One region of the Janthinobacterium sp. 67 genome, then DNA from elsewhere that is predicted to be linked to it. Evidence: predicted binding sites of a transcription regulator. Region 1 holds the regulator's gene; each other region holds the start of a gene.
What was found. The regulator FNR, encoded in region 1, switches genes on or off when oxygen is low (the NO sensors DNR and NnrR bind a similar motif). The targets are predictions, from matches to a motif close to TTGATNNNNATCAA.
Positions count from the first base shown of each region.

Region 2: cydD (thiol reductant ABC exporter subunit CydD) is a predicted target of FNR. The motif match lies at 2,249-2,262, and genes of this name have one in related genera.
Region 3: CLU90_RS29760 (glycine-rich domain-containing protein) is a predicted target of FNR. The motif match lies at 2,442-2,455, and genes of this name have one in related genera.
Region 4: CLU90_RS21755 (universal stress protein) is a predicted target of FNR. The motif match lies at 1,672-1,685, and genes of this name have one in related genera.

Region 1 is NZ_PGES01000001.1:4,122,915-4,127,356, reverse strand. Features, by position in the region: gene CLU90_RS18455 (response regulator) at 1-1,925, opposite strand, end outside; gene fnr (fumarate/nitrate reduction transcriptional regulator Fnr) at 2,165-2,923, shown strand; gene CLU90_RS18445 (FixH family protein) at 2,927-3,451, opposite strand; gene ccoG (cytochrome c oxidase accessory protein CcoG) at 3,598-4,442, opposite strand, start outside.
Region 2 is NZ_PGES01000001.1:391,804-396,245, reverse strand. Features, by position in the region: gene CLU90_RS01805 (amino acid ABC transporter ATP-binding/permease protein) at 1-501, opposite strand, end outside; gene cydD (thiol reductant ABC exporter subunit CydD) at 498-2,183, opposite strand; gene CLU90_RS01795 (GbsR/MarR family transcriptional regulator) at 2,323-2,874, shown strand; gene CLU90_RS29800 (PEP-CTERM sorting domain-containing protein) at 3,172-3,738, shown strand; gene CLU90_RS01785 (hypothetical protein) at 3,899-4,087, shown strand; tRNA gene CLU90_RS01780 (tRNA-Arg) at 4,158-4,232, opposite strand; tRNA gene CLU90_RS01775 (tRNA-Pro) at 4,327-4,403, opposite strand.
Region 3 is NZ_PGES01000001.1:5,438,725-5,443,166, reverse strand. Features, by position in the region: gene CLU90_RS24345 (glutamine--tRNA ligase/YqeY domain fusion protein) at 1-320, shown strand, start outside; gene CLU90_RS24340 (sensor histidine kinase) at 536-2,383, shown strand; gene CLU90_RS29760 (glycine-rich domain-containing protein) at 2,586-3,299, shown strand; gene CLU90_RS24335 (hypothetical protein) at 3,387-3,626, opposite strand; gene CLU90_RS24330 (hypothetical protein) at 3,869-4,138, opposite strand; gene CLU90_RS24325 (hypothetical protein) at 4,315-4,442, opposite strand, start outside.
Region 4 is NZ_PGES01000001.1:4,850,140-4,854,581, reverse strand. Features, by position in the region: gene CLU90_RS21765 (enoyl-CoA hydratase) at 1-224, opposite strand, end outside; gene CLU90_RS21760 (MFS transporter) at 301-1,602, shown strand; gene CLU90_RS21755 (universal stress protein) at 1,740-2,177, shown strand; gene mltA (murein transglycosylase A) at 2,210-3,391, opposite strand; gene CLU90_RS29750 (hypothetical protein) at 3,489-3,635, shown strand; gene apaG (Co2+/Mg2+ efflux protein ApaG) at 3,660-4,034, opposite strand; gene rpe (ribulose-phosphate 3-epimerase) at 4,201-4,442, shown strand, end outside.

The sequences.
Region 1 (4,442 bases):
ACGATCAGTTCGCGCGTGGTGCGGTTGTCGTCGGCCACCAGCAGGCGCAGCTGTCCCAGCGCCGGCGTGCGCCGCGTTTCGGCCGGTTGCGCCAGCATCTCGAAGGGCACGCTGAACCAGAAGCGGCTGCCCTTGCCTTCGCTGCTGGCGACGGCGATGTCGCCGCCCATCATGTGGATCAGCTGCTTGCTGATGGCCAGGCCCAGGCCCGTGCCGCCGAAGCGCCGCGTGATGCTCTGGTCGCCCTGCGAAAACGCGGCAAACAGCTGCTGTTGCTGCAATTCCGTCATGCCGATGCCCGTGTCGCGCACTTCGAAGCGCAGCCAGGCGCGGCCGTTTTCGCTTTCGGCCAGGCTGACGGCCACCACCACTTCGCCGTTCTCGGTAAATTTGATGGCGTTGCCGGCCAGGTTGACGAGAATCTGCTGCAGGCGCTGGGCGTCGCCCACGAGGCGCCGCGGCACGTCGGGCTCGACGGCGATGGCCAGTTCCAGCTCCTTTTCGCCCGCGTTCATCGTCATCGTCGTGGCCAGGGTATTCATGACTTCGTCGAGGTCGAATTCGACGGGCGACAATTCCATGCGGCGCGCCTCGATCTTCGAATAGTCGAGCACGTCATTGAGGATGCCCAGCAGCGACTGGCCCGCCACGCGCACCATGGTCAGATACTTGCGCTGTTCCGTATCGAGCTTGGTATTGCCCAGCAAATACACCATGCCCAGCACGGCATTGAGGGGCGTGCGGATTTCATGGCTCATGTTGGCCACGAAATCGCTCTTCGCGCGGTTGGCCGCCTCGGCCCGGTCGCGCTCCTGCTCCAGCTCGGCCGCGCGCGATTCGAGTTCCTGCTGCAGGCGGTCGCGTTCGCTCATCAGGCCGTTGAACGCTTCCGTCAGTTCGCCGATCTCGTCGCGCTGCCGCACCGGCACGGGGGTGAAACGGCTGCCGCTGGTGCGCAGGGCCAGCAAGGTGTCGCGCAAACGCACCAGCGGCGACAGCAGGCGCACGGTGACCCAGCCCAGAACGGCAGCGGCCAGCAGCGAGGCGAGGATGCTCCACAGCACCAGCCGGTACAGCACGCCGTCGAACGGTTCGAAGGCGTCGTCGACGGGCAGCGAGGCGGCCAGCAGCCAGTTCACCGATTTCAGGCGCTTGAAGCTGTTGACGGCCGTGACGCCGCGGCTGTTGGTGCTGACCATGCTGCCTTCGCCATCTTCCTTCAATAGCTGGGTGGTGGTCGGGTTGGCGTTCGGTTGGCGCGGCTGCAACAAGCGGCTGGTATCGGGGTACAGCACGTAGCGCGGCACGGCGCCGCGCGTGAGGATGAAGTAATAGCCGCTCTTGCCGATCTTTTCCGTGCGCAGACGTCCCAGCAGATTGTCCTTGTACAGGCGCAGCACGCCGATCACCACGCCGGCCACCTGGCCATCGGCGGCCAGCACGGGCGCCACCATCTGCACGATGGGCATGCCGCTCGACTTGCCCAGCATGGGTTCCGTGATCATGGGCTGGCGCGTGCGCAGGACGGTCTGGAAATACTCGCGTTCGGCGACGTTGATGCCGGCGCGCCCCGCCACTTCCGGCATGTCGGCCACGACAGCGCCCTGCGCATCGAGCACCAGCACGTCGTCGAACAGCACCAGCATCGAGCGGCGCGAATAGTATTCGCGTAATTGGGCCGGCTGGGCGATCAATTCCGGCGGCTGCTGCCTGGCCGTCAGGGTGACGATCTGCAGCAGCATGCCCAGTTTGTCGTCGAGCTCGGCTGCGGTGCGGCTGATCAGGGAAGACTGCTGGCTCAGCAGTACTCGCGTGAAGTCGTCGCGCATGTGCCGCACCTGGATCATGGTGACCAGCGCGATCATGGCGATCGAGGTCAGGCTGGTGGCCAGCGCGACTTTTGCTTTGATGCCGAGAGGCTTCATGATTTCCTTTTCAGTACCGGGCGGCACAGGCGGCAGATAATGCTGTTAGGAATTTTCCTATCAATACATCAACTTGGCAAGCGGCACCGCGCAAATGCCCCTCCTCGCATGGGCTTGTGACGATGTTGCCATATAATTAAAGGCTGGACGTCGTTTATTCGCCGAAATTACCGTGAAATTGGCACACGGCAACCCTGTATGCAGTAAACTTGTTGTTGCATTTTCTAAAAGGTACCGACATGACTGAAGCGCTACTCACTCCAACCTTGCCCACAGTAACCGTGGAAGCGTTGCGTGCGCGATGCTCGACCTGCAGCATGCATCAATTGTGCCTGCCGATGGGCCTCGATGTGGGCGACATGGACAGGCTGGACCAGATCATCGGCCGCCGCCGCAAGATCGTGCGCGGCGCCTCGCTGTTCCGCATCGGCGACTCGTTCCAGAACCTGTACGCGATCCGCCTGGGACACTTCAAGACCTATCAGATCAATCCCGGTGGCGAAGAGCAGGTGACGGGTTTCCAGATGGCCGGCGAACTGCTGGGCATGGACGCCATCAGCGCCGACCGCCACCACTGTAATGCGGTGGCGCTGGAAGACAGCGAAGTGTGTGAAATCCCGTTTTCCAGCCTGGAACAATTGCTGGGCAATATGCCGACCCTGCTGCGTCATTTCCACCGCATGATGAGCCAGGAAATCACGCGCGAGCAAAGTGTCATGCTGTTGCTTGGCAATATGCAGGCGACGCAGCGTTTTGCCGCCTTCATCGTCAACCTGGCGTCGCGCTACGAGGCGCGCGGCTATTCGGGCAGCAATTTCCAGCTGCGCATGTCGCGCGAGGAAATCGGCAACTACCTGGGCCTGACCATCGAGAGCGTCAGCCGTTTATTGTCGAAATTCAAGAAGGAAGGCTGGCTGCGCGTGTCGAACCGCGAGATCGAGATCTTGCAGCCTGCCAAGCTGAAAGCCATTACGGCAGGCACGGACGTCTGTAAATAAGCTTTATAGCTCTTCATCCGCGCGCAGCGCGATGCTGCGTTGCACGGGCCAGGTCCATATGCCGGACAGGCGCCACTCGCGCTTGTCGTTTTCCACCAGCACCTGCCAGCGGCTGCGTTCGAGCATCGGCAGGGCGACCGAGAAATTGCCGGCCGCATCGGGCTGCACCAGCAGCTTGATATCCTTTTCCGGCAGGGTCGCATGCGCCAGGTGCAGCAGCAAAGGAGCCTGATAGGCCTTGCCGAAGCTGTGCACGGAACCGCTCAGGCGCGCCTGCGCCACGTCGTATGACAGGCTCGTATCCATGGCCAGGTCGCTGGCGATCGTGTCGCGCTTCAAATCCTGGTTGATCGCCTTGCCTTGCTTGTAATAATCGCCCACCACCAGCGCGTCGGGCTGCGTAAACGCGATATAGCCCATGAAGCTGCCGACGACCACGGACAGGCCGGGGCCGATCATCAGCAGCCATGGCCAGCGGTGCTTGTACCACGGGGCAACGGGGGCTTGCAGTTTCAGACTGTCGGACATTTTGTTCTCCTTGGGGGCAGACCCTTTGGGTCTGACCCCAGCTTTTGCTTCTGGGTTGAAAATACAGTAAACCTACCGCATGTTGAATGCTACCCCTACGGCGAAATACCGGGGTCGGACCCAGAGGGGCCGACCCCGAATCAACATCACCGCGGCACGATGAAGACCGCGCTTTCGCGCACGTGCAGCGACGGGTCGTCCAGCGATTGCAATTCGATCGCAATCTTGTTCGAGCCCTTCTCGCCCACGCCGTGCGGCACGCGCAGGCGGATCGGCCAGCCCAGCGTTTCCGTCGGCTGCAAGGTCACTTCTTCGCGCGTCAGCAAGGTCAGGCCCGGCAAGCCGGAAGCGCTGATCTTGAAATGCTGGCTTTGCTCGGACGTGTTCATGATCTGCAGGCGGTAGACGTTTTCGATCATGCCGTCTTCCACTTCGCGTCCCATCGAACCGCGGTCGCGGATCACGTCCATTTTCAGGGGCGTGCGCAGGGCCAGCGAGGTACATACGGCGATGATGATCAGGGCCAGGATGGACGTGTAGATCAGCACGCGCGGGCGCATGGCGCGCTGGCGGATCTGCTTCGAATTGAAGTTGTTTTCCATCGCATGGTCGGTGCTGTAGCGTATCAGGCCACGCGGCCGCTCGACCTTGTCCATCACGCTGTTGCAGGCATCGACACAGGCGGCGCAGCCGATGCATTCATACTGCAGGCCGTTGCGGATATCGATGCCGGTCGGACACACCTGCACGCACAGGGTGCAATCGATGCAGTCGCCCAGCTTGTCGTTGTTGCCGGCCTTCTTGCTCATGGCGCCGCGTGGTTCGCCGCGCTTGGCATCGTAGGTGATGATCAGGGTGTCCTGGTCGAACATGGCGCTCTGGAAGCGCGCGTAGGGGCACATGTATTTGCACACCTGTTCGCGCAGCCAGCCCGCGTTGCCGTAAGTTGCCAGGCTGTAGAACAAGACCCAGAACCATTCCCAGGGACCGA
Region 2 (4,442 bases), 3.7 Mb from region 1:
CTGCCACTGCATCGCGCCCAGCGCCACACCGGCCAGCAAGGCCGCGCACAGGGCCGTGAAGGCGGGCACGAGCAGGCGCAAGTACAGCGATTCGAGCGCGTCGATATCGGCCGTCAGGCGGAACAGCAGCTTGGCCGGCTGGCGCAGCAGGCGGCTCGCCGCTTGCGGGCGCGACCAGCCGCGGAACAGCCGCACGCGGATGCTGGCCAGCGCGGCAAACGTGGCGTCGTGCGTGACGAGCCGCTCCGCATAGCGCGAGCCCGTGCGGCCGATGGCCAGCAGGCGGATGCCGGCCGACGGGCCGAACACGTCAAAGACAATGGCGGTGGAGGCGTGCAGGCCGGCAATCGAGGTGGCCGTGATAAACCAGCCGGACAAGCCCAGCAATGCCATGCCGGCCACCGCCGTCAGCGCCGCCAGCAAGGCGCCGCCGATCAGCTTGCAGGGCTGGGCCAGCAGCAATTGCCGCAAGACGGGGTTCGATATGAGTGAAGTTTTCATGCGCGCAACTCCTGCACTTGGGCATGCGCATCGACCTGCACCGTGCGCTGCAGGCGGCCAGCCAGCACGGGGTCGTGCGTGGCGACGATCATCGTCTTGCCTTGCGCCAGTGCCAGCAGGGCGTCCGTCACACGCGCCGCCGTTTCGCTATCCAGGTGGGCCGTCGGTTCATCGACGAGCAGCAAATCCGCATGCGGATGCATGGCCACGCGGGCCAGGGCCAGGCGCACGGCTTCGCCGCCGGACAAGCCCTGACCGCCATCGCTGAGCATGACGGCCGGCTGCGCCTGCGCCACGGCAGCCAGGTCGGCCAGGTGCAGCGCCTGCGTCACGTGCGCGGCACTGGCGCCCACGCGGCCCAGGGTCACGTTCTGGCTGACGGACGCGGCAAACACGTGGGGGCGCTGGCCCATCCACGCCATGCGCTGGCGCAAGGTATTGACGGTGCTGTTGGTCAGGCGCACGCCGCCGATGCGGATCTCGCCGCCGCTGGCGGGCAGCAGGCCGGCCAGCAGGGACAGCAAGGTGGTCTTGCCCGCGCCGCTGGCACCCAGCAGGGCCACGTGTTCGCCCGCGCGCACGGCCAGGTCGAAGCCGTCGAACACGGGCGCTTCGCCCGGATGGGCAAAGCGCAATTGCTGGAGGTCCACGGCGGGCGCCGCCACGGCCATGGCGGCGGTCGAGACGGCCGCCACTTCCACGCCAGCGCCAGGCAGGGGCACGCCATCGGCCGCCAGGTCGTGCAAGCTGGCCAGACCCGCTTCGCCGGCCGCCTTGTCGTGCCAGACGGCGGCCAGTTCGCGCAGCGGCTCGAAGAAGGCGGGCGCCAGCAGCAGGATGAACATGCCCTGCCCCAAGGTCAGTTCCCGGCCCCAGGTGCCGAAATTGATGCTGCCCAGCAAGGAGAAACCGATGAAGGCGGCCACCATGGCGACACCGAGCGCGGAAAACAATTCCAGTACGGCGGACGACAAAAAAGCGATGCGCAGCACCACCATCGTGCGCCGGCGCACGGATTGCGAGGAGGCGTCCAGCCGTTCGGCCGTGGCGTCGACGGCGCCCAGCGCGCGCAAGGTGGCCAGGCCGCGCAGGCGGTCCAGCAGAAAGGCGTTCATGCTGCCCATTTCCACCATCTGCGCGCGGCTGGCCGCTTGCGCGCCCATGCCCACCAGGGCCATGAAGACAGGAATCAGGGGCGCGGCGATCAGCAGGATCAGCGCGGCGATCCACGACAGCGGCGTCACCACGGCGAGGATCACGAACGGCACGAGCATCACCTTCCAGCGCGCGGGCTTGTAGCGCACCAGATACGGCACGATGGCTTCGGCCTGTTCGGCGATGACGCTGGCCGCCTGGCCCGACTGGGCGCGCTGGCGGTCCAGCGGCGAACGGCGCGCCAGCGCTTGCGCCACTTGCGCGCGCAAGGTGGACAGGTGCGCGCGCGCCGCCGCATACATGCGCCGCGCGCCCCACGCTTCGCAGACGGCGCGCAGCACGCCCAGCAGCAGCACGCCGGCGGCCGGCGCCAGCGCGGCGCGCCAGCCGGCGCCATCGAGCATGGCTTGCACGGCCCAGGCCAGCAAAGCCGCTTGCGGCAGCCACAGCAAGGCGGCACCGCCTTGCGCCAGGCTGGCGGCACGGGGAAGAATAAAGCGGGGCAGAGACAAGGGCGTGGTCGGCATCTTCTATACTTCTTGAGTTTTCAGAATTTTCTGTAAATTCGATATTTTGTATAATACTGCGAAACATGACATATATCAATTGACCCCACCAGTATGGCGTGAAAAAATTCAGATAATTATGAAAACTCAACATATCCAAATGACGCCGCTGATCCTGACCTTCGTCAGCCATTTCGGCGAGATGGGCAGCCGCTGGGGCTTTAACCGTACGGTGGGACAAGTGTACGCCTTGTTATTTGTCGCGGAGCACCCTTTGCACGCGGATGAAATCGCCGAACACCTGAGTTTTTCGCGCTCGAACGTGAGCATCGGCTTGAAGGAATTGCAGGGCTGGGGCTTGATACGCCAGTCGCGTATACCTGGCGACCGGCGCGAGTATTTCTCCTCGCTGGGCGACGTGTGGCAAATCTTCCGCGTCGTGGCCGCCGAGCGCCGCCGCCGCGAAGTGGCGCCCACCCTGACGGTGCTGCGCGAATCGCTGCTGGCGCCGGCCACGGAGCCAGTCGACCAGTATGCGCAGGAACGCATGCGCGAAATGTATGAACTGGTCGACCTGGCCAACACCTGGTTCGACGACTTGCAGCGCCTGTCGCCCGAATCGATGGCGCAACTGATGAAAATGGGCGCCAAGGTACAAAAGCTGCTCAACGCCAAGGATCGCCTGTTTGGCGTCAGCAACAACAGCGACTGAAGCCCTCCCCTCGCCACAACCGGGACGCCGCCAGCACAAGCTGGCGCGCCTTGTCACGCCATTTCCCCACGTCATGTTGACCATTACTAGCACAGCCATACATAGCCGTATGCGATGTTGTCAACTGAACCAATAGTATTATTTAAATTGTATTAATTTATATCAAGAGTAAGCTTGCATTTGCGTACTCTCTACGCACAGGAAATAGATAAAAACGGGCAATGGGATGACTTCCCCGGCATGTAGGGACGCGTCCCAACACGATGAAGCGACTGTCTCAAGCACAAGGGGATTTTCATGAAAAGCGTAAAGAGCATTGCCATCAAGGCATCCATGCTGGCTGCCGTAACGGTACTGGCTGGCGCAGCACAGGCTGCCACGTGGGTGGACGTGGGGCCGGCCAGCGGTTTCGTCATCGCCGGCAGCACCGTCACCTATTCGCCGTCGCCGGCACTGCAGGTGAAATATTATGACGACAATCTGGTGCCACAGAGCCCCTCGGACATCCAGGGTTACATCAATGGCGTGTTCGGCACCACCCTGGGCGCCGCCGTCTCGATTTGCGACAACCCCACCTCGGGCTGCAGCGCCGGCACCACGGGAGGCTTGAGCGGCGGCGTCAACTCTTATACGAGCGCGGCCGCCTATGACTACTTGGCCATCCACTTCGGGCAGGGAGAACTCGTGTTCCACTGGGCCGCCCCTGTGGCTGCCGGCACCACCTTCACGGTGGCAGGCCTGCCCAAGGATCTGAGCAATTACAGGGCCTTCACTTCCGCCGTGCCGGAACCTGAAACCTATGCCATGCTGCTCGCCGGCCTGGGCCTGCTGGGCTTCCTGGCACGCCGCCGCCAGGGAAAGTAAGCATCATCGGCGGCAGCGGCGCACCAGCGCCCGCTGCCGCTTTCCATGCCAACCGCATCTTTACACCGCGCTTGCGGCGCAAGACCCGCTTTTTACACCATCTTTAGACTTCCCTCGCTATGCTCGACGGCATCCACTGCTGACCGAAGAGGGAATCATCATGCACGAACAACCGTTTCAGCCACGCGCGCGCAGCGTGATCCGCCAGCACCTGCCCGTAGGGGAACGGCTGCGCCTGGCCCGGCTGGCCCGGCTGGCCAGCAAGAAAATCGTATCGCTATTGTCTGCGCTGCTGTGCGCGGCGCCGCTGTTGTATTTGCTGGGCGTGGTACTGTTTGCGCAGCCGTGAGGCGGCCTGCAGGCGAACGATGGAAGGTGATGGAATGCGACAGGCTGTCGCGCAGATGACCAGCAAGGACTGGTCCGCCCAGAGGGAATCGAACCCCCATTCACGGTTTAGAAGACCGTTGTCCTATCCGTTGAACGATGGGCGGAAAGGTGCAGCATTTTAGTCCATGCGCGCCGACAATGCCAAGGCGCCGCACAATAGAAAACGGGCTGTCATCTCTGACAGCCCGCTTATGACTTTGGTCGGAGTACAAGGATTCGAACCTTGGACCCCCTGGTCCCAAACCAGGTGCGCTACCGGGCTGCGCCACACTCCGAAGACAAGATAATAACGCCTCCACCCAATTTCGTCAATT
Region 3 (4,442 bases), 1.3 Mb from region 1:
CCAACTACAAGGTCAAGGGCAATATGCACTGGGTCAGCGCGCCGACGGCCATTCCCGCCGAAGTGCGCCTGTACGACCGCCTGTTCACGGACCCGCAACCGGACGCGGGCGGCAAGGACTTCAAGCTGGCCCTGAATCCGCTGGCCAAGGAAGTCGTGCAAGCGTGGCTGGAACCGGGCGCGGAACTGGCCCAGCCGGAAGAGCGCTTCCAGTTCGAGCGCCACGGCTACTTCGCGGCCGACCGGGTCGACAGCCAGCCGGGCAAGCCCGTCTTCAACCGCATCGTCACCCTGAAAGACAGCTGGCAGCCCGCCAAATAAGAGCTGGATGGCACACACACAAAAACCGCTGCGGCGGTTTTTTTTTCGTTTCAACAACATATGTCACTGAGAATATTGCCTGTTGACTACATTCACAATAATTTTGTATATTAGGCAGCTATTGAGCAATTTGCAATTTCGATAGCGCTTGTACAACGCAGTCCAGCCACCGCCATCCAGGCGGCACCCGATTCCTCCTCCTGATGCGGATGGCAATGTCTTCTACTGCCGGCGAACACCCCTTATCTGCTGAAAAAAGACCGCTGTGGCTGCTCGGCTTCGTGATGTCGATGATGGCAGGTCTGCTGTTCTACATGGCCGCCTCGCTGTCGGTCGAAAGCGACGCCAGCGACCTGTTCGACAACCTGGCGCGCAATACCCGGAAAAACATCGAATCGCGCGTCCAGTCGTATGCCAATCTGCTGCGCGGTACGGCCAGCCTGTTCCACGCCAACGAACACGTGAGCCGCGAGCAATTCCACCGCTACGTGGAAAATATCGCCCTGCAACAGAACTACCCGGGTGTGATGAACCTCAATTACAGCCAGGAACTGGACGAAGCGCAGCGCCCCGTCTTCGAAGCGGCCATGCGGCGCGACTATCCGCCCGGACGCGATGGCTATCCGGCGTTTGCCATCCATCCGCCCGCCCCGCGCTCCCATTATTCCGTGCTCGTGTACATCGAGCCGATTGCCAGCGCCCCGGAAAAATATGGCTATGACATCGCCTCGCGTCCCCTGATCGCCGAAGCGCTGGCGCAGTCACGCGATTCCGGCAACATCAGCAATTCCGGCGTGCCCGTGCCGATGCAAGGCCGTCCCCAGCTGACGGGCATGGCCATGCGCCTGCCTGTGTACCGCTACGGCATGCCGACCGATACCGTGGAGCAGAGGCGCGCGGCGTACCAGGGCTCCGTCGGCATCGGCTACGACCTGGTGACGATGATGCGCAGCGCGCTGGCCGACATGCCGGTGCGCAACGTCCGCCTGACCCTGTTCGATATCGGCCCGCAGGCGCGCGCACCGCTAGACTTACCACACGACATGCGCCCCATCTTCGACAGCACGACGGCGGGCATGCATGCGCCATGGTGGCTGCCCGGCAGTTCGGGCCGCTACCTGAGCAGCACGATGCTAATCAAACACAATGGCCGCGTCTGGCAAGCGCTGTTCAGCGTGCGCAAGAGCGACCTGTACACGCGCTTCGACGCCTTTTTGCCATGGCTGGCCCTGCTGACCGGTTTCGCCAGCGCCATGCTGCTCTACATGCTGTTCCATACCCTGGCCTCGTCGCGCCGGCGCGCCATCCAGATGGCCAACGGCATGACGGAGGAATTGCGCGCCAGCCAGATTCGCTTGCAGCTGTCGCACCAGAAACTGCGCCGCCTGGCGGCCCACGCCGACCAGATCAAGGAAGAAGAACGCAAGCGCATCGCGCGCGAAATCCACGACGACCTGGGGCAGAACCTGCTGGTCTTGCGCATCGACGCCGACATGCTCGCTTCGCGCACGCAACGCCGCCACCCGCGCCTGAATGCCCGCGCCCGCTCGACCCTGGAACAGATCGACGCCACCATCAAGAGCGTGCGGCAAATCATCAACGACTTGCGCCCTACCGTGCTGGACCTGGGCGTGAATGCGGCCGTCGAATGGCAGGTGGCGCAATTTCGCCTGCGCACGGGCATCGACTGCGAGGTGAGCGAAAGCCACGACGACATTTGCCTCAGCGATCAATGCGCGACGGCCCTGTTTCGCATCCTGCAAGAGTCGCTGAGCAATATTTCCCAGCATGCCCATGCCAGCCGCGTGCAAGTGAAGCTGGAAAAGTGCCGCGATACCGTATCGATGAGCATCAGCGACAACGGCGTGGGCGCGGCCATCGACGGGCGCAACAAGCTGGGCTCGTTTGGCCTGGTAGGCATCGAGGAACGCATCAAGTTGTTAGGTGGAACTTTTTACATCGAAAGCAGCCCCGGCGCCGGCATGAGCGTGCACGTCAGCGTGCCGCTGGGCGCGGACGCCACCGCGTTTCCCTACCAGGAAGAAAGCAGGGCCAGCAGCTGACAGGCGGGTGCCCGCATGAAACAAGCTCAGCTTGCATATTTCGTAATTAGATGCAATATTGATGTAGAACAATTCAGCGCCCGCCCGCCATGGGCCAGGCATTCCTCGACCATTTGCCAGGAGTACACAACCGCCACACAAGCGCCGCTCTCCCTTGTTTCACCGTATTTCCCACAACGCTCTTTTTTACCAAAGGACATTCATGGATACGAACGACAGTTTCAAGGCAATTGCCGATTTGAATTTGGACGCGATCAAGGTCAAGCTGATGCACCGGGAATCAGGCGAAGGATGGAGCCTGGAAAAGGCGAATGCGGTGGAATTCGAATACCGCCGCTTCCTGATCCTGATGAAACAGTTTCCGGAAGAAGAAACGGCGCCTTTGATGGACGTCGATACCTTCTGGCACTACCACATCCTCGACACCCTGAAATATGCGGCGGACTGCGAACAGGTGTTTGGCTACTTCCTCCATCACTTCCCCTACATCGGCTTGCGCGGCGAAGACGACGAAGCGGCGCACCATCGCGTGGGCGAGCGCATGAAGCAACTGTATGAGCAAACGTTCGGGGAAGATTATATCCGCGCAGAAACGGCGTATTCGGGGCGCGCCGTACAGGCGGCGTATTCGGGCCGTGCCGTGCAGGCGGCATATTCGGGACGTGCGGTACAGGCGGCGTATTCGGGACGTGCGGTACAGGCGACGGCATACTCGGGCCGGGCCGTGCAAACGGCGTTTTCCAGTGCGGCGGTACAGGCGACGGCGTATTCGGGCCGCGCGACCGGGGCTGCCGGCACCGCATTTTCCAGCGCGCCTGCCTCACTGACGGCGGCGGTGGTCAAATCGTCTTCGACTGGCCTGGAATTGGGGCGCTTCTATGTTGATCGTCCGGTACTGAACCGCGACACGCAATAGAAAAGCGGAAAACAAATGTGGCTGCCGCACGCGGCAAGCCTGACTTACCCAGACGGCACCTCTCAGTTTGCCGTCTGTCAGGCGCTCTTAGGCAGCCATCAACTCGCGCAGTTCACGAATGCTGAAATCGCTGATTTCATGCATGCGGATGAGGATCGTGGCGCCGATCGGCAAGGTGTTGTGACGAATCTTGCTGATAACAGGTGGCGCCACTTCCAGAGCTCGCGACAAGGCGGCATCGTTTTTCAACTGCAGCTTGTCGATGATCGCATCGAGGACGCGATTCGGGTTGTAGGTAGGCAAAGAGGTAATTTGTTTGAGAGACATGATCAAAAATCCGTACTTGTTGTATTAGAGCAAGAAAAAACAGAATGTCTCCTCTGCACTAATTCAGGGTAAACACACTAAAAAGCGCCATCACTTATGCGGATTTTACGCCGCAAACAATATAATACACGCTATTGTTGATTTTTGCGTAACTTAAAGCAAAATTGTGATAATTGAAGAGAATTGACGCACTTGGGATGTGCTAGAGGATAACTCAAATCGGAAAAATTTGCTGCAAGTCATCAATTTTTACAATGAGGAACGCCGCTACGCATGAGCCAGGCAATCGCCATGAGGGCACCCAAGCGAGCCATTTCGGCGGAAAGATGCCAGCCTCGCGCAGCCATGCCGGCCGGGGTGGCAGGAAGACAGGTACAGAGAAAATCGTCCGTGTGGCACCAGGCCAGTTGCCGGCGAATTTCATCGGGCGGTGGCGGCGGCTGCAGCGCATGTTCGCGGCGCCGCATATAGGCGCGCACTTGTTCCTTGCTGGGGTGATTCGTAGCTCGCATGGCTCGCTCCTGCTGACGGGAAACAGCGTCACGCTGGTTGTAGATGCAGAGCCCGCCACAAGAGCCCAGGCGCGCGACGACATTGCTCACCATATCGCCAGCACGCGATGACACGTTTGCGTTGCATCAATGGCAAGGCCCCGGTGTTGCGCCGAAGCCCGTACTGCCCCATCCATTTATTTCTTTTGCTGGCGCACGCGCTGTTGCTGTTTTTCCTGCGTTTGCTGCCGATTCTGCTTGCGCTCGAACAGGGTGACCGCATCTTTCTTGGCTTGCTCGACGGTACGCATTTCTTCATGCGCAT
Region 4 (4,442 bases), 730 kb from region 1:
TAGGTATAGTCGGCCATGGCGGCGATGTCGGCACCGGCGGCAAACGCTTTTTCGCTGCCCGTGAGTACGATGCAGCCGATATTATCATCCGCATCGAACTTCAGCAAGGCGTCGCCCAGCTCATTCATCATGTTCTCATTCAATGCATTGAGCGCCTTGGGGCGGTTCAGGCGGATGACCGCCACTTTGTCCTGGATGTCGATGATCAGGTCTTCGTATTGCATGGTGTCTCCTCTCGATGAACGGTGCAACGATTGTAGCGGCTAACGGCAGCGGCGCGGCAGGTGCGCTGCTATTATTGTGAGCCCGATCTTTTTTATCGAGCAGCATATTTTTTCTTCCTTCTTCCAGTATTGCGCCCGTTACCTGCGCGGCGACGGCAGCGCCGCCAGCGTCAATTTTCGCCGCCTGTGGTTCAGCAACGGCCTCAATTGCTTCGGCGCCCAGATCACCTCGCTGGCCCTGCCCCTGTGCGCGGTGCTCTTGCTGCATGCGACGCCGGAACAGATGGGCGTGCTGGTCGCGCTGCAGGCGCTGCCGTTCGCCCTCTTCGGCTTGCCCGTCGGCGTGCTGCTGGACCGGCGCAGCAAGCACCCGATCATGCTGTTCAGCGAAAGCATGTCGGGCCTGGCCCTGGCCAGCGTGGCCGTGGCCTACTGGTGCGGCGTGCTGTCGATGCCATGGTTATATATAGTGGGCTTCATCATCGGCACGGGCTTCGTCGTCGGTGGCGGCGCCGAACAGGTGTTTCTGACCTTCCTCGTGGGCCGCGACGGCTTGATCGATGCGCAATCGAAATTTGCCGCCACCGAATCGGCTTCGCGCCTGATCGGTCCCGGCCTGGCCGGCGTGCTCGTGCAAGTGCTGTCGGCGCCCGTCGCCATCCTGTGCACGGCGTGCGGCTATCTGGTTTCCGTCTTCAATCTGCGCGCCATGAGCGTGCGCGACCCGCGCCCCGCGCCGTCAAGCAAGCACGCTTTGCGCGACATCGCCGACGGCTTGCTGTTCGTCTGGCGCGAACCGCTGCTGCGCGCGCTGGCCTGGGGCGCCGGCATCTGGCATTTCCTGTTTTACGCCAGCATGGCCTTGACGGTACTGTTCGCCACGCGCGACCTGGGCATGAGCCCCGGCGTGTTGGGCATGACGCAAATGCTCGGCGGCGCCGGCGTCCTGCTCAGCGCTTTCATTGTCAAGCCGTTGACCAGGCGCTATGGCACGGGCCGCACCATCCTCATCGGCTTGGCCTCCACGTCCGTGTGTTTTGCCCTGACGCCGACGATTCCCGCCGCGCTGTTCGGTAGCGCAGCGGCCAGCGCCGTCGCCTATGCCGTTCTGATGTTCTTTTTCGATTGCGGCGTGATGCTGTTCTTTATTCCCTACCTGGGCTTGCGCCAGAAGGTTACGCCCGACCCCATGCTGGGCCGCATGACGTCGACCATGCGCTTCCTGACGGTGGCCACGGCGCCGCTGGGCGCGCTGGCCGCCGGCTGGGTAGCAGAACATTTTGGCGTGCGCAATGGCCTCGCTTGCATCGCGGCAGGCAGCATCGTGTTGACGGTGGCCATGGTGTGGGGCACGCCGCTGCGTAGAGTGCGCACCTGAAGCGGTGAACGGGAATACACTGGCAAAAGATTGCCTTGGCGACACTATTCACGCCAAAGCCTGTGAGGTTTGATTTATATCAAGGTTTTAATTGATGTAAATCCATAAGCTGTCTTACATCACTTGAGGAGCACGCTATGTTTAACACCATCTTATTTCCCACCGACGGCTCGCCGTTGTCCGACAAAGCCGCCGAGACCGCCCTCGCCTTCGCCCAATTGAACAAGGCCAAGCTGGTCGCCATCAGCGTGGTGCAACCGTTCCCGTTCTCGCCGATGGCGGACGGCGGCATCGTGCTCGACGCCAGCCTGTATGAACAGCAGATGCAGGAAGCGTCGCAACGCGCCATCGACAAGATCGGCGCAGCGGCGCGCGCCGCCGGCGTGCCTTTCGAAGGCGTGGTCGCCGTGTCGCCGAGCCCGCACGATGAAATCGTCAATGCGGCGCAGACCTACCATTGCGACATCATCCTGATGGCCTCGCATGGCCGCAAGGGTTTGAACAAGCTGTTCGTGGGCAGCGAAACGCAAAAAGTGCTGGCCCACACCCATTTACCCGTGATGGTCTTGCGCTAAGTCACACCTCGAACTGCCCGGCGACGCTTTCCCTAGCGCGCCGGCGCCTGCTTCGGCAACAACACCCACACGGCGCCGCTCTGCTTCATGCGGCCCGCATTCTCGGCCGCTTCCGCGCCAAAGCCAAAGAAATAATCGACACGGATAGGCCCGCGAATGGCGCCGCCCGTATCCTGCGCCATCACCAGGCGCTGCATGGGAATCTCGCTATTGGCTTGCGTGGTGGCCAAAAACACGGGTGCGCCCAGCGGCAAAAAGCGCGAATCGATGGCCACCGAGCGCTGCGGCGTCAGCGGCACGCCCAGCGCACCCTTCGGCCCCACTTTCGGGTCGGGCAGGCGCTCTTCCTTGAAGAACACATAGCTGGGATTGGCGTTGAACAACTCATCCTTGCGCGTGGGATGGCCAGCGATCCACGCCTTGATGCCTTGCGCGGACGCCTGGCTCAGGGTCAGTTCGCCCTTGTCGACCAGGTAGCGGCCGATCGATTTGTACGGATGGCCGTTCTGGTCCGCATACGCCACGCGCACGGTTTCCTGCGTATCGGTCAGCTGCACGCGCCCGGATCCCTGCACTTGCAGGAAGAAGGCCTCGACTTCGTCATCCACCCACAGCAATTCCTTGCCCGTGACGGACGTGGCGCGTTCGATGTCGGCGCGCGTCGCGTACGGCACCACCTTCTTGCCGACCAGCTTGCCACGCAAGCGCATGTTTTTCAGTTCCGGATACACGCCGGACAAATCCACCGAGACGAGGTCGTCGGGCACCTTGTACAGCGGTGTCTGGTATGGACCGCCCCGCTTGCGCGCACCGTGCAGCAGCGGTTCGTAATAGCCGGTCACGAGGCCGGTGCTGGCGCCATCGGCCGTGATGACTTGATTGGGCACGAAGAAGGTCTCGAAGAACAGGCGGATGGCCTTGTCGCTATCGGCATTCACCTGGCGCGCGATCGTGCACGATTCCTTCCAGTCCGGACGTTTCACCAGCACGCCGCACGAGGCCATGAAGGCGGGCCAGGCGGCGCGCATGTCATCGCGTGCCCAGCCTGGCAAGGCGGCAAACTTGGCGGGCACGAAGGTGGGCGCCGCCACATCCGCGGCATCCTTGGCGTCGGCAGGCTTGGCCGGAACCGGCCTGACGACGGTCGGGGCGATGGGCGGCGCCTTGCCAGTCGCGGCGACCGGCTCCGCCGGCGGCGTGGTACAGGCGGACAACGCAAGCGCGACGGCGCCGATTGAAACGGGTAGACTACCGCGTGTCAACAGACGGCGGGTAAATACTAAGCTGCGGGTAAATAACATAGGGGTGCGTATGTGGATCTTGATGATAGAGGCGCTGGTGGCGTTCTTCTTGCTGGCATTTATAGTCTGGTGGACCATGTATTCGGGTAAAAAACCCGCACCGCCTGCACGCAAGCAGCTCGGCGAAGAACAGGACAGCACCGAAAAACTGAAGTAAGGGGCGCAAGCCCCCGGCGTTGCGTCAATGCAGGGTGCGCGGCACGGACAGCACGAACTCGGGAATCGGCGCTTCGAACCGATGGCCATCTTCGGCCACGCAGAAATACTCGCCGTGCATCGAGCCTTGCGGCGTGCCCAGCATGGTACCGCTCGTGTATTCGAACTGCTCGCCCGGCTGCAGCAGCGGCTGGTGGCCGACGGCGCCCAGGCCGCGCACCTCTTCCACTTTGTTGTTCGCATCCGTGATGACCCAGTGGCGCGAAATCAGCTGCGCGCCAGCCGTGCCCGTGTTGACGACGCGGATCGTGTAGCTGAACACGTGCCGCCCCTGGTCCGGTGCCGATTGCTCGGGCAGGTATTGCGTCTTGACCGTTACCGTAAATTCATAAGTCGCCATCGTCATTCCTATTCAGACATTGCCAGTCGTATTGTGTGTCGCGCGCGACGCATAGACCATCGCGCGATGCGTATTCCGTGTTTCATCGTGCTTCAATAAGGCATGGCAGCGGCGTCAAGCGTAAAATAGCGCATCTTCGCATTTTCTATCCTTTGGCTACTCCACCATGACTACATTCCGTATCGCTCCCAGCATCCTGTCCGCCGACTTTGCCCGCCTGGGCGAGGAAGTGCGCAACGTCGTTACCGCCGGCGCCGACATCATCCACTTCGACGTGATGGACAATCACTATGTGCCGAACCTGACCATCGGCCCGCTGGTGTGCGAAGCGATCCGCCCGCACGTACAAGTACCCATCGACGTGCACCTGATGGTCAAGCCTGTCGATCGCATTATCCCGGATTTCGC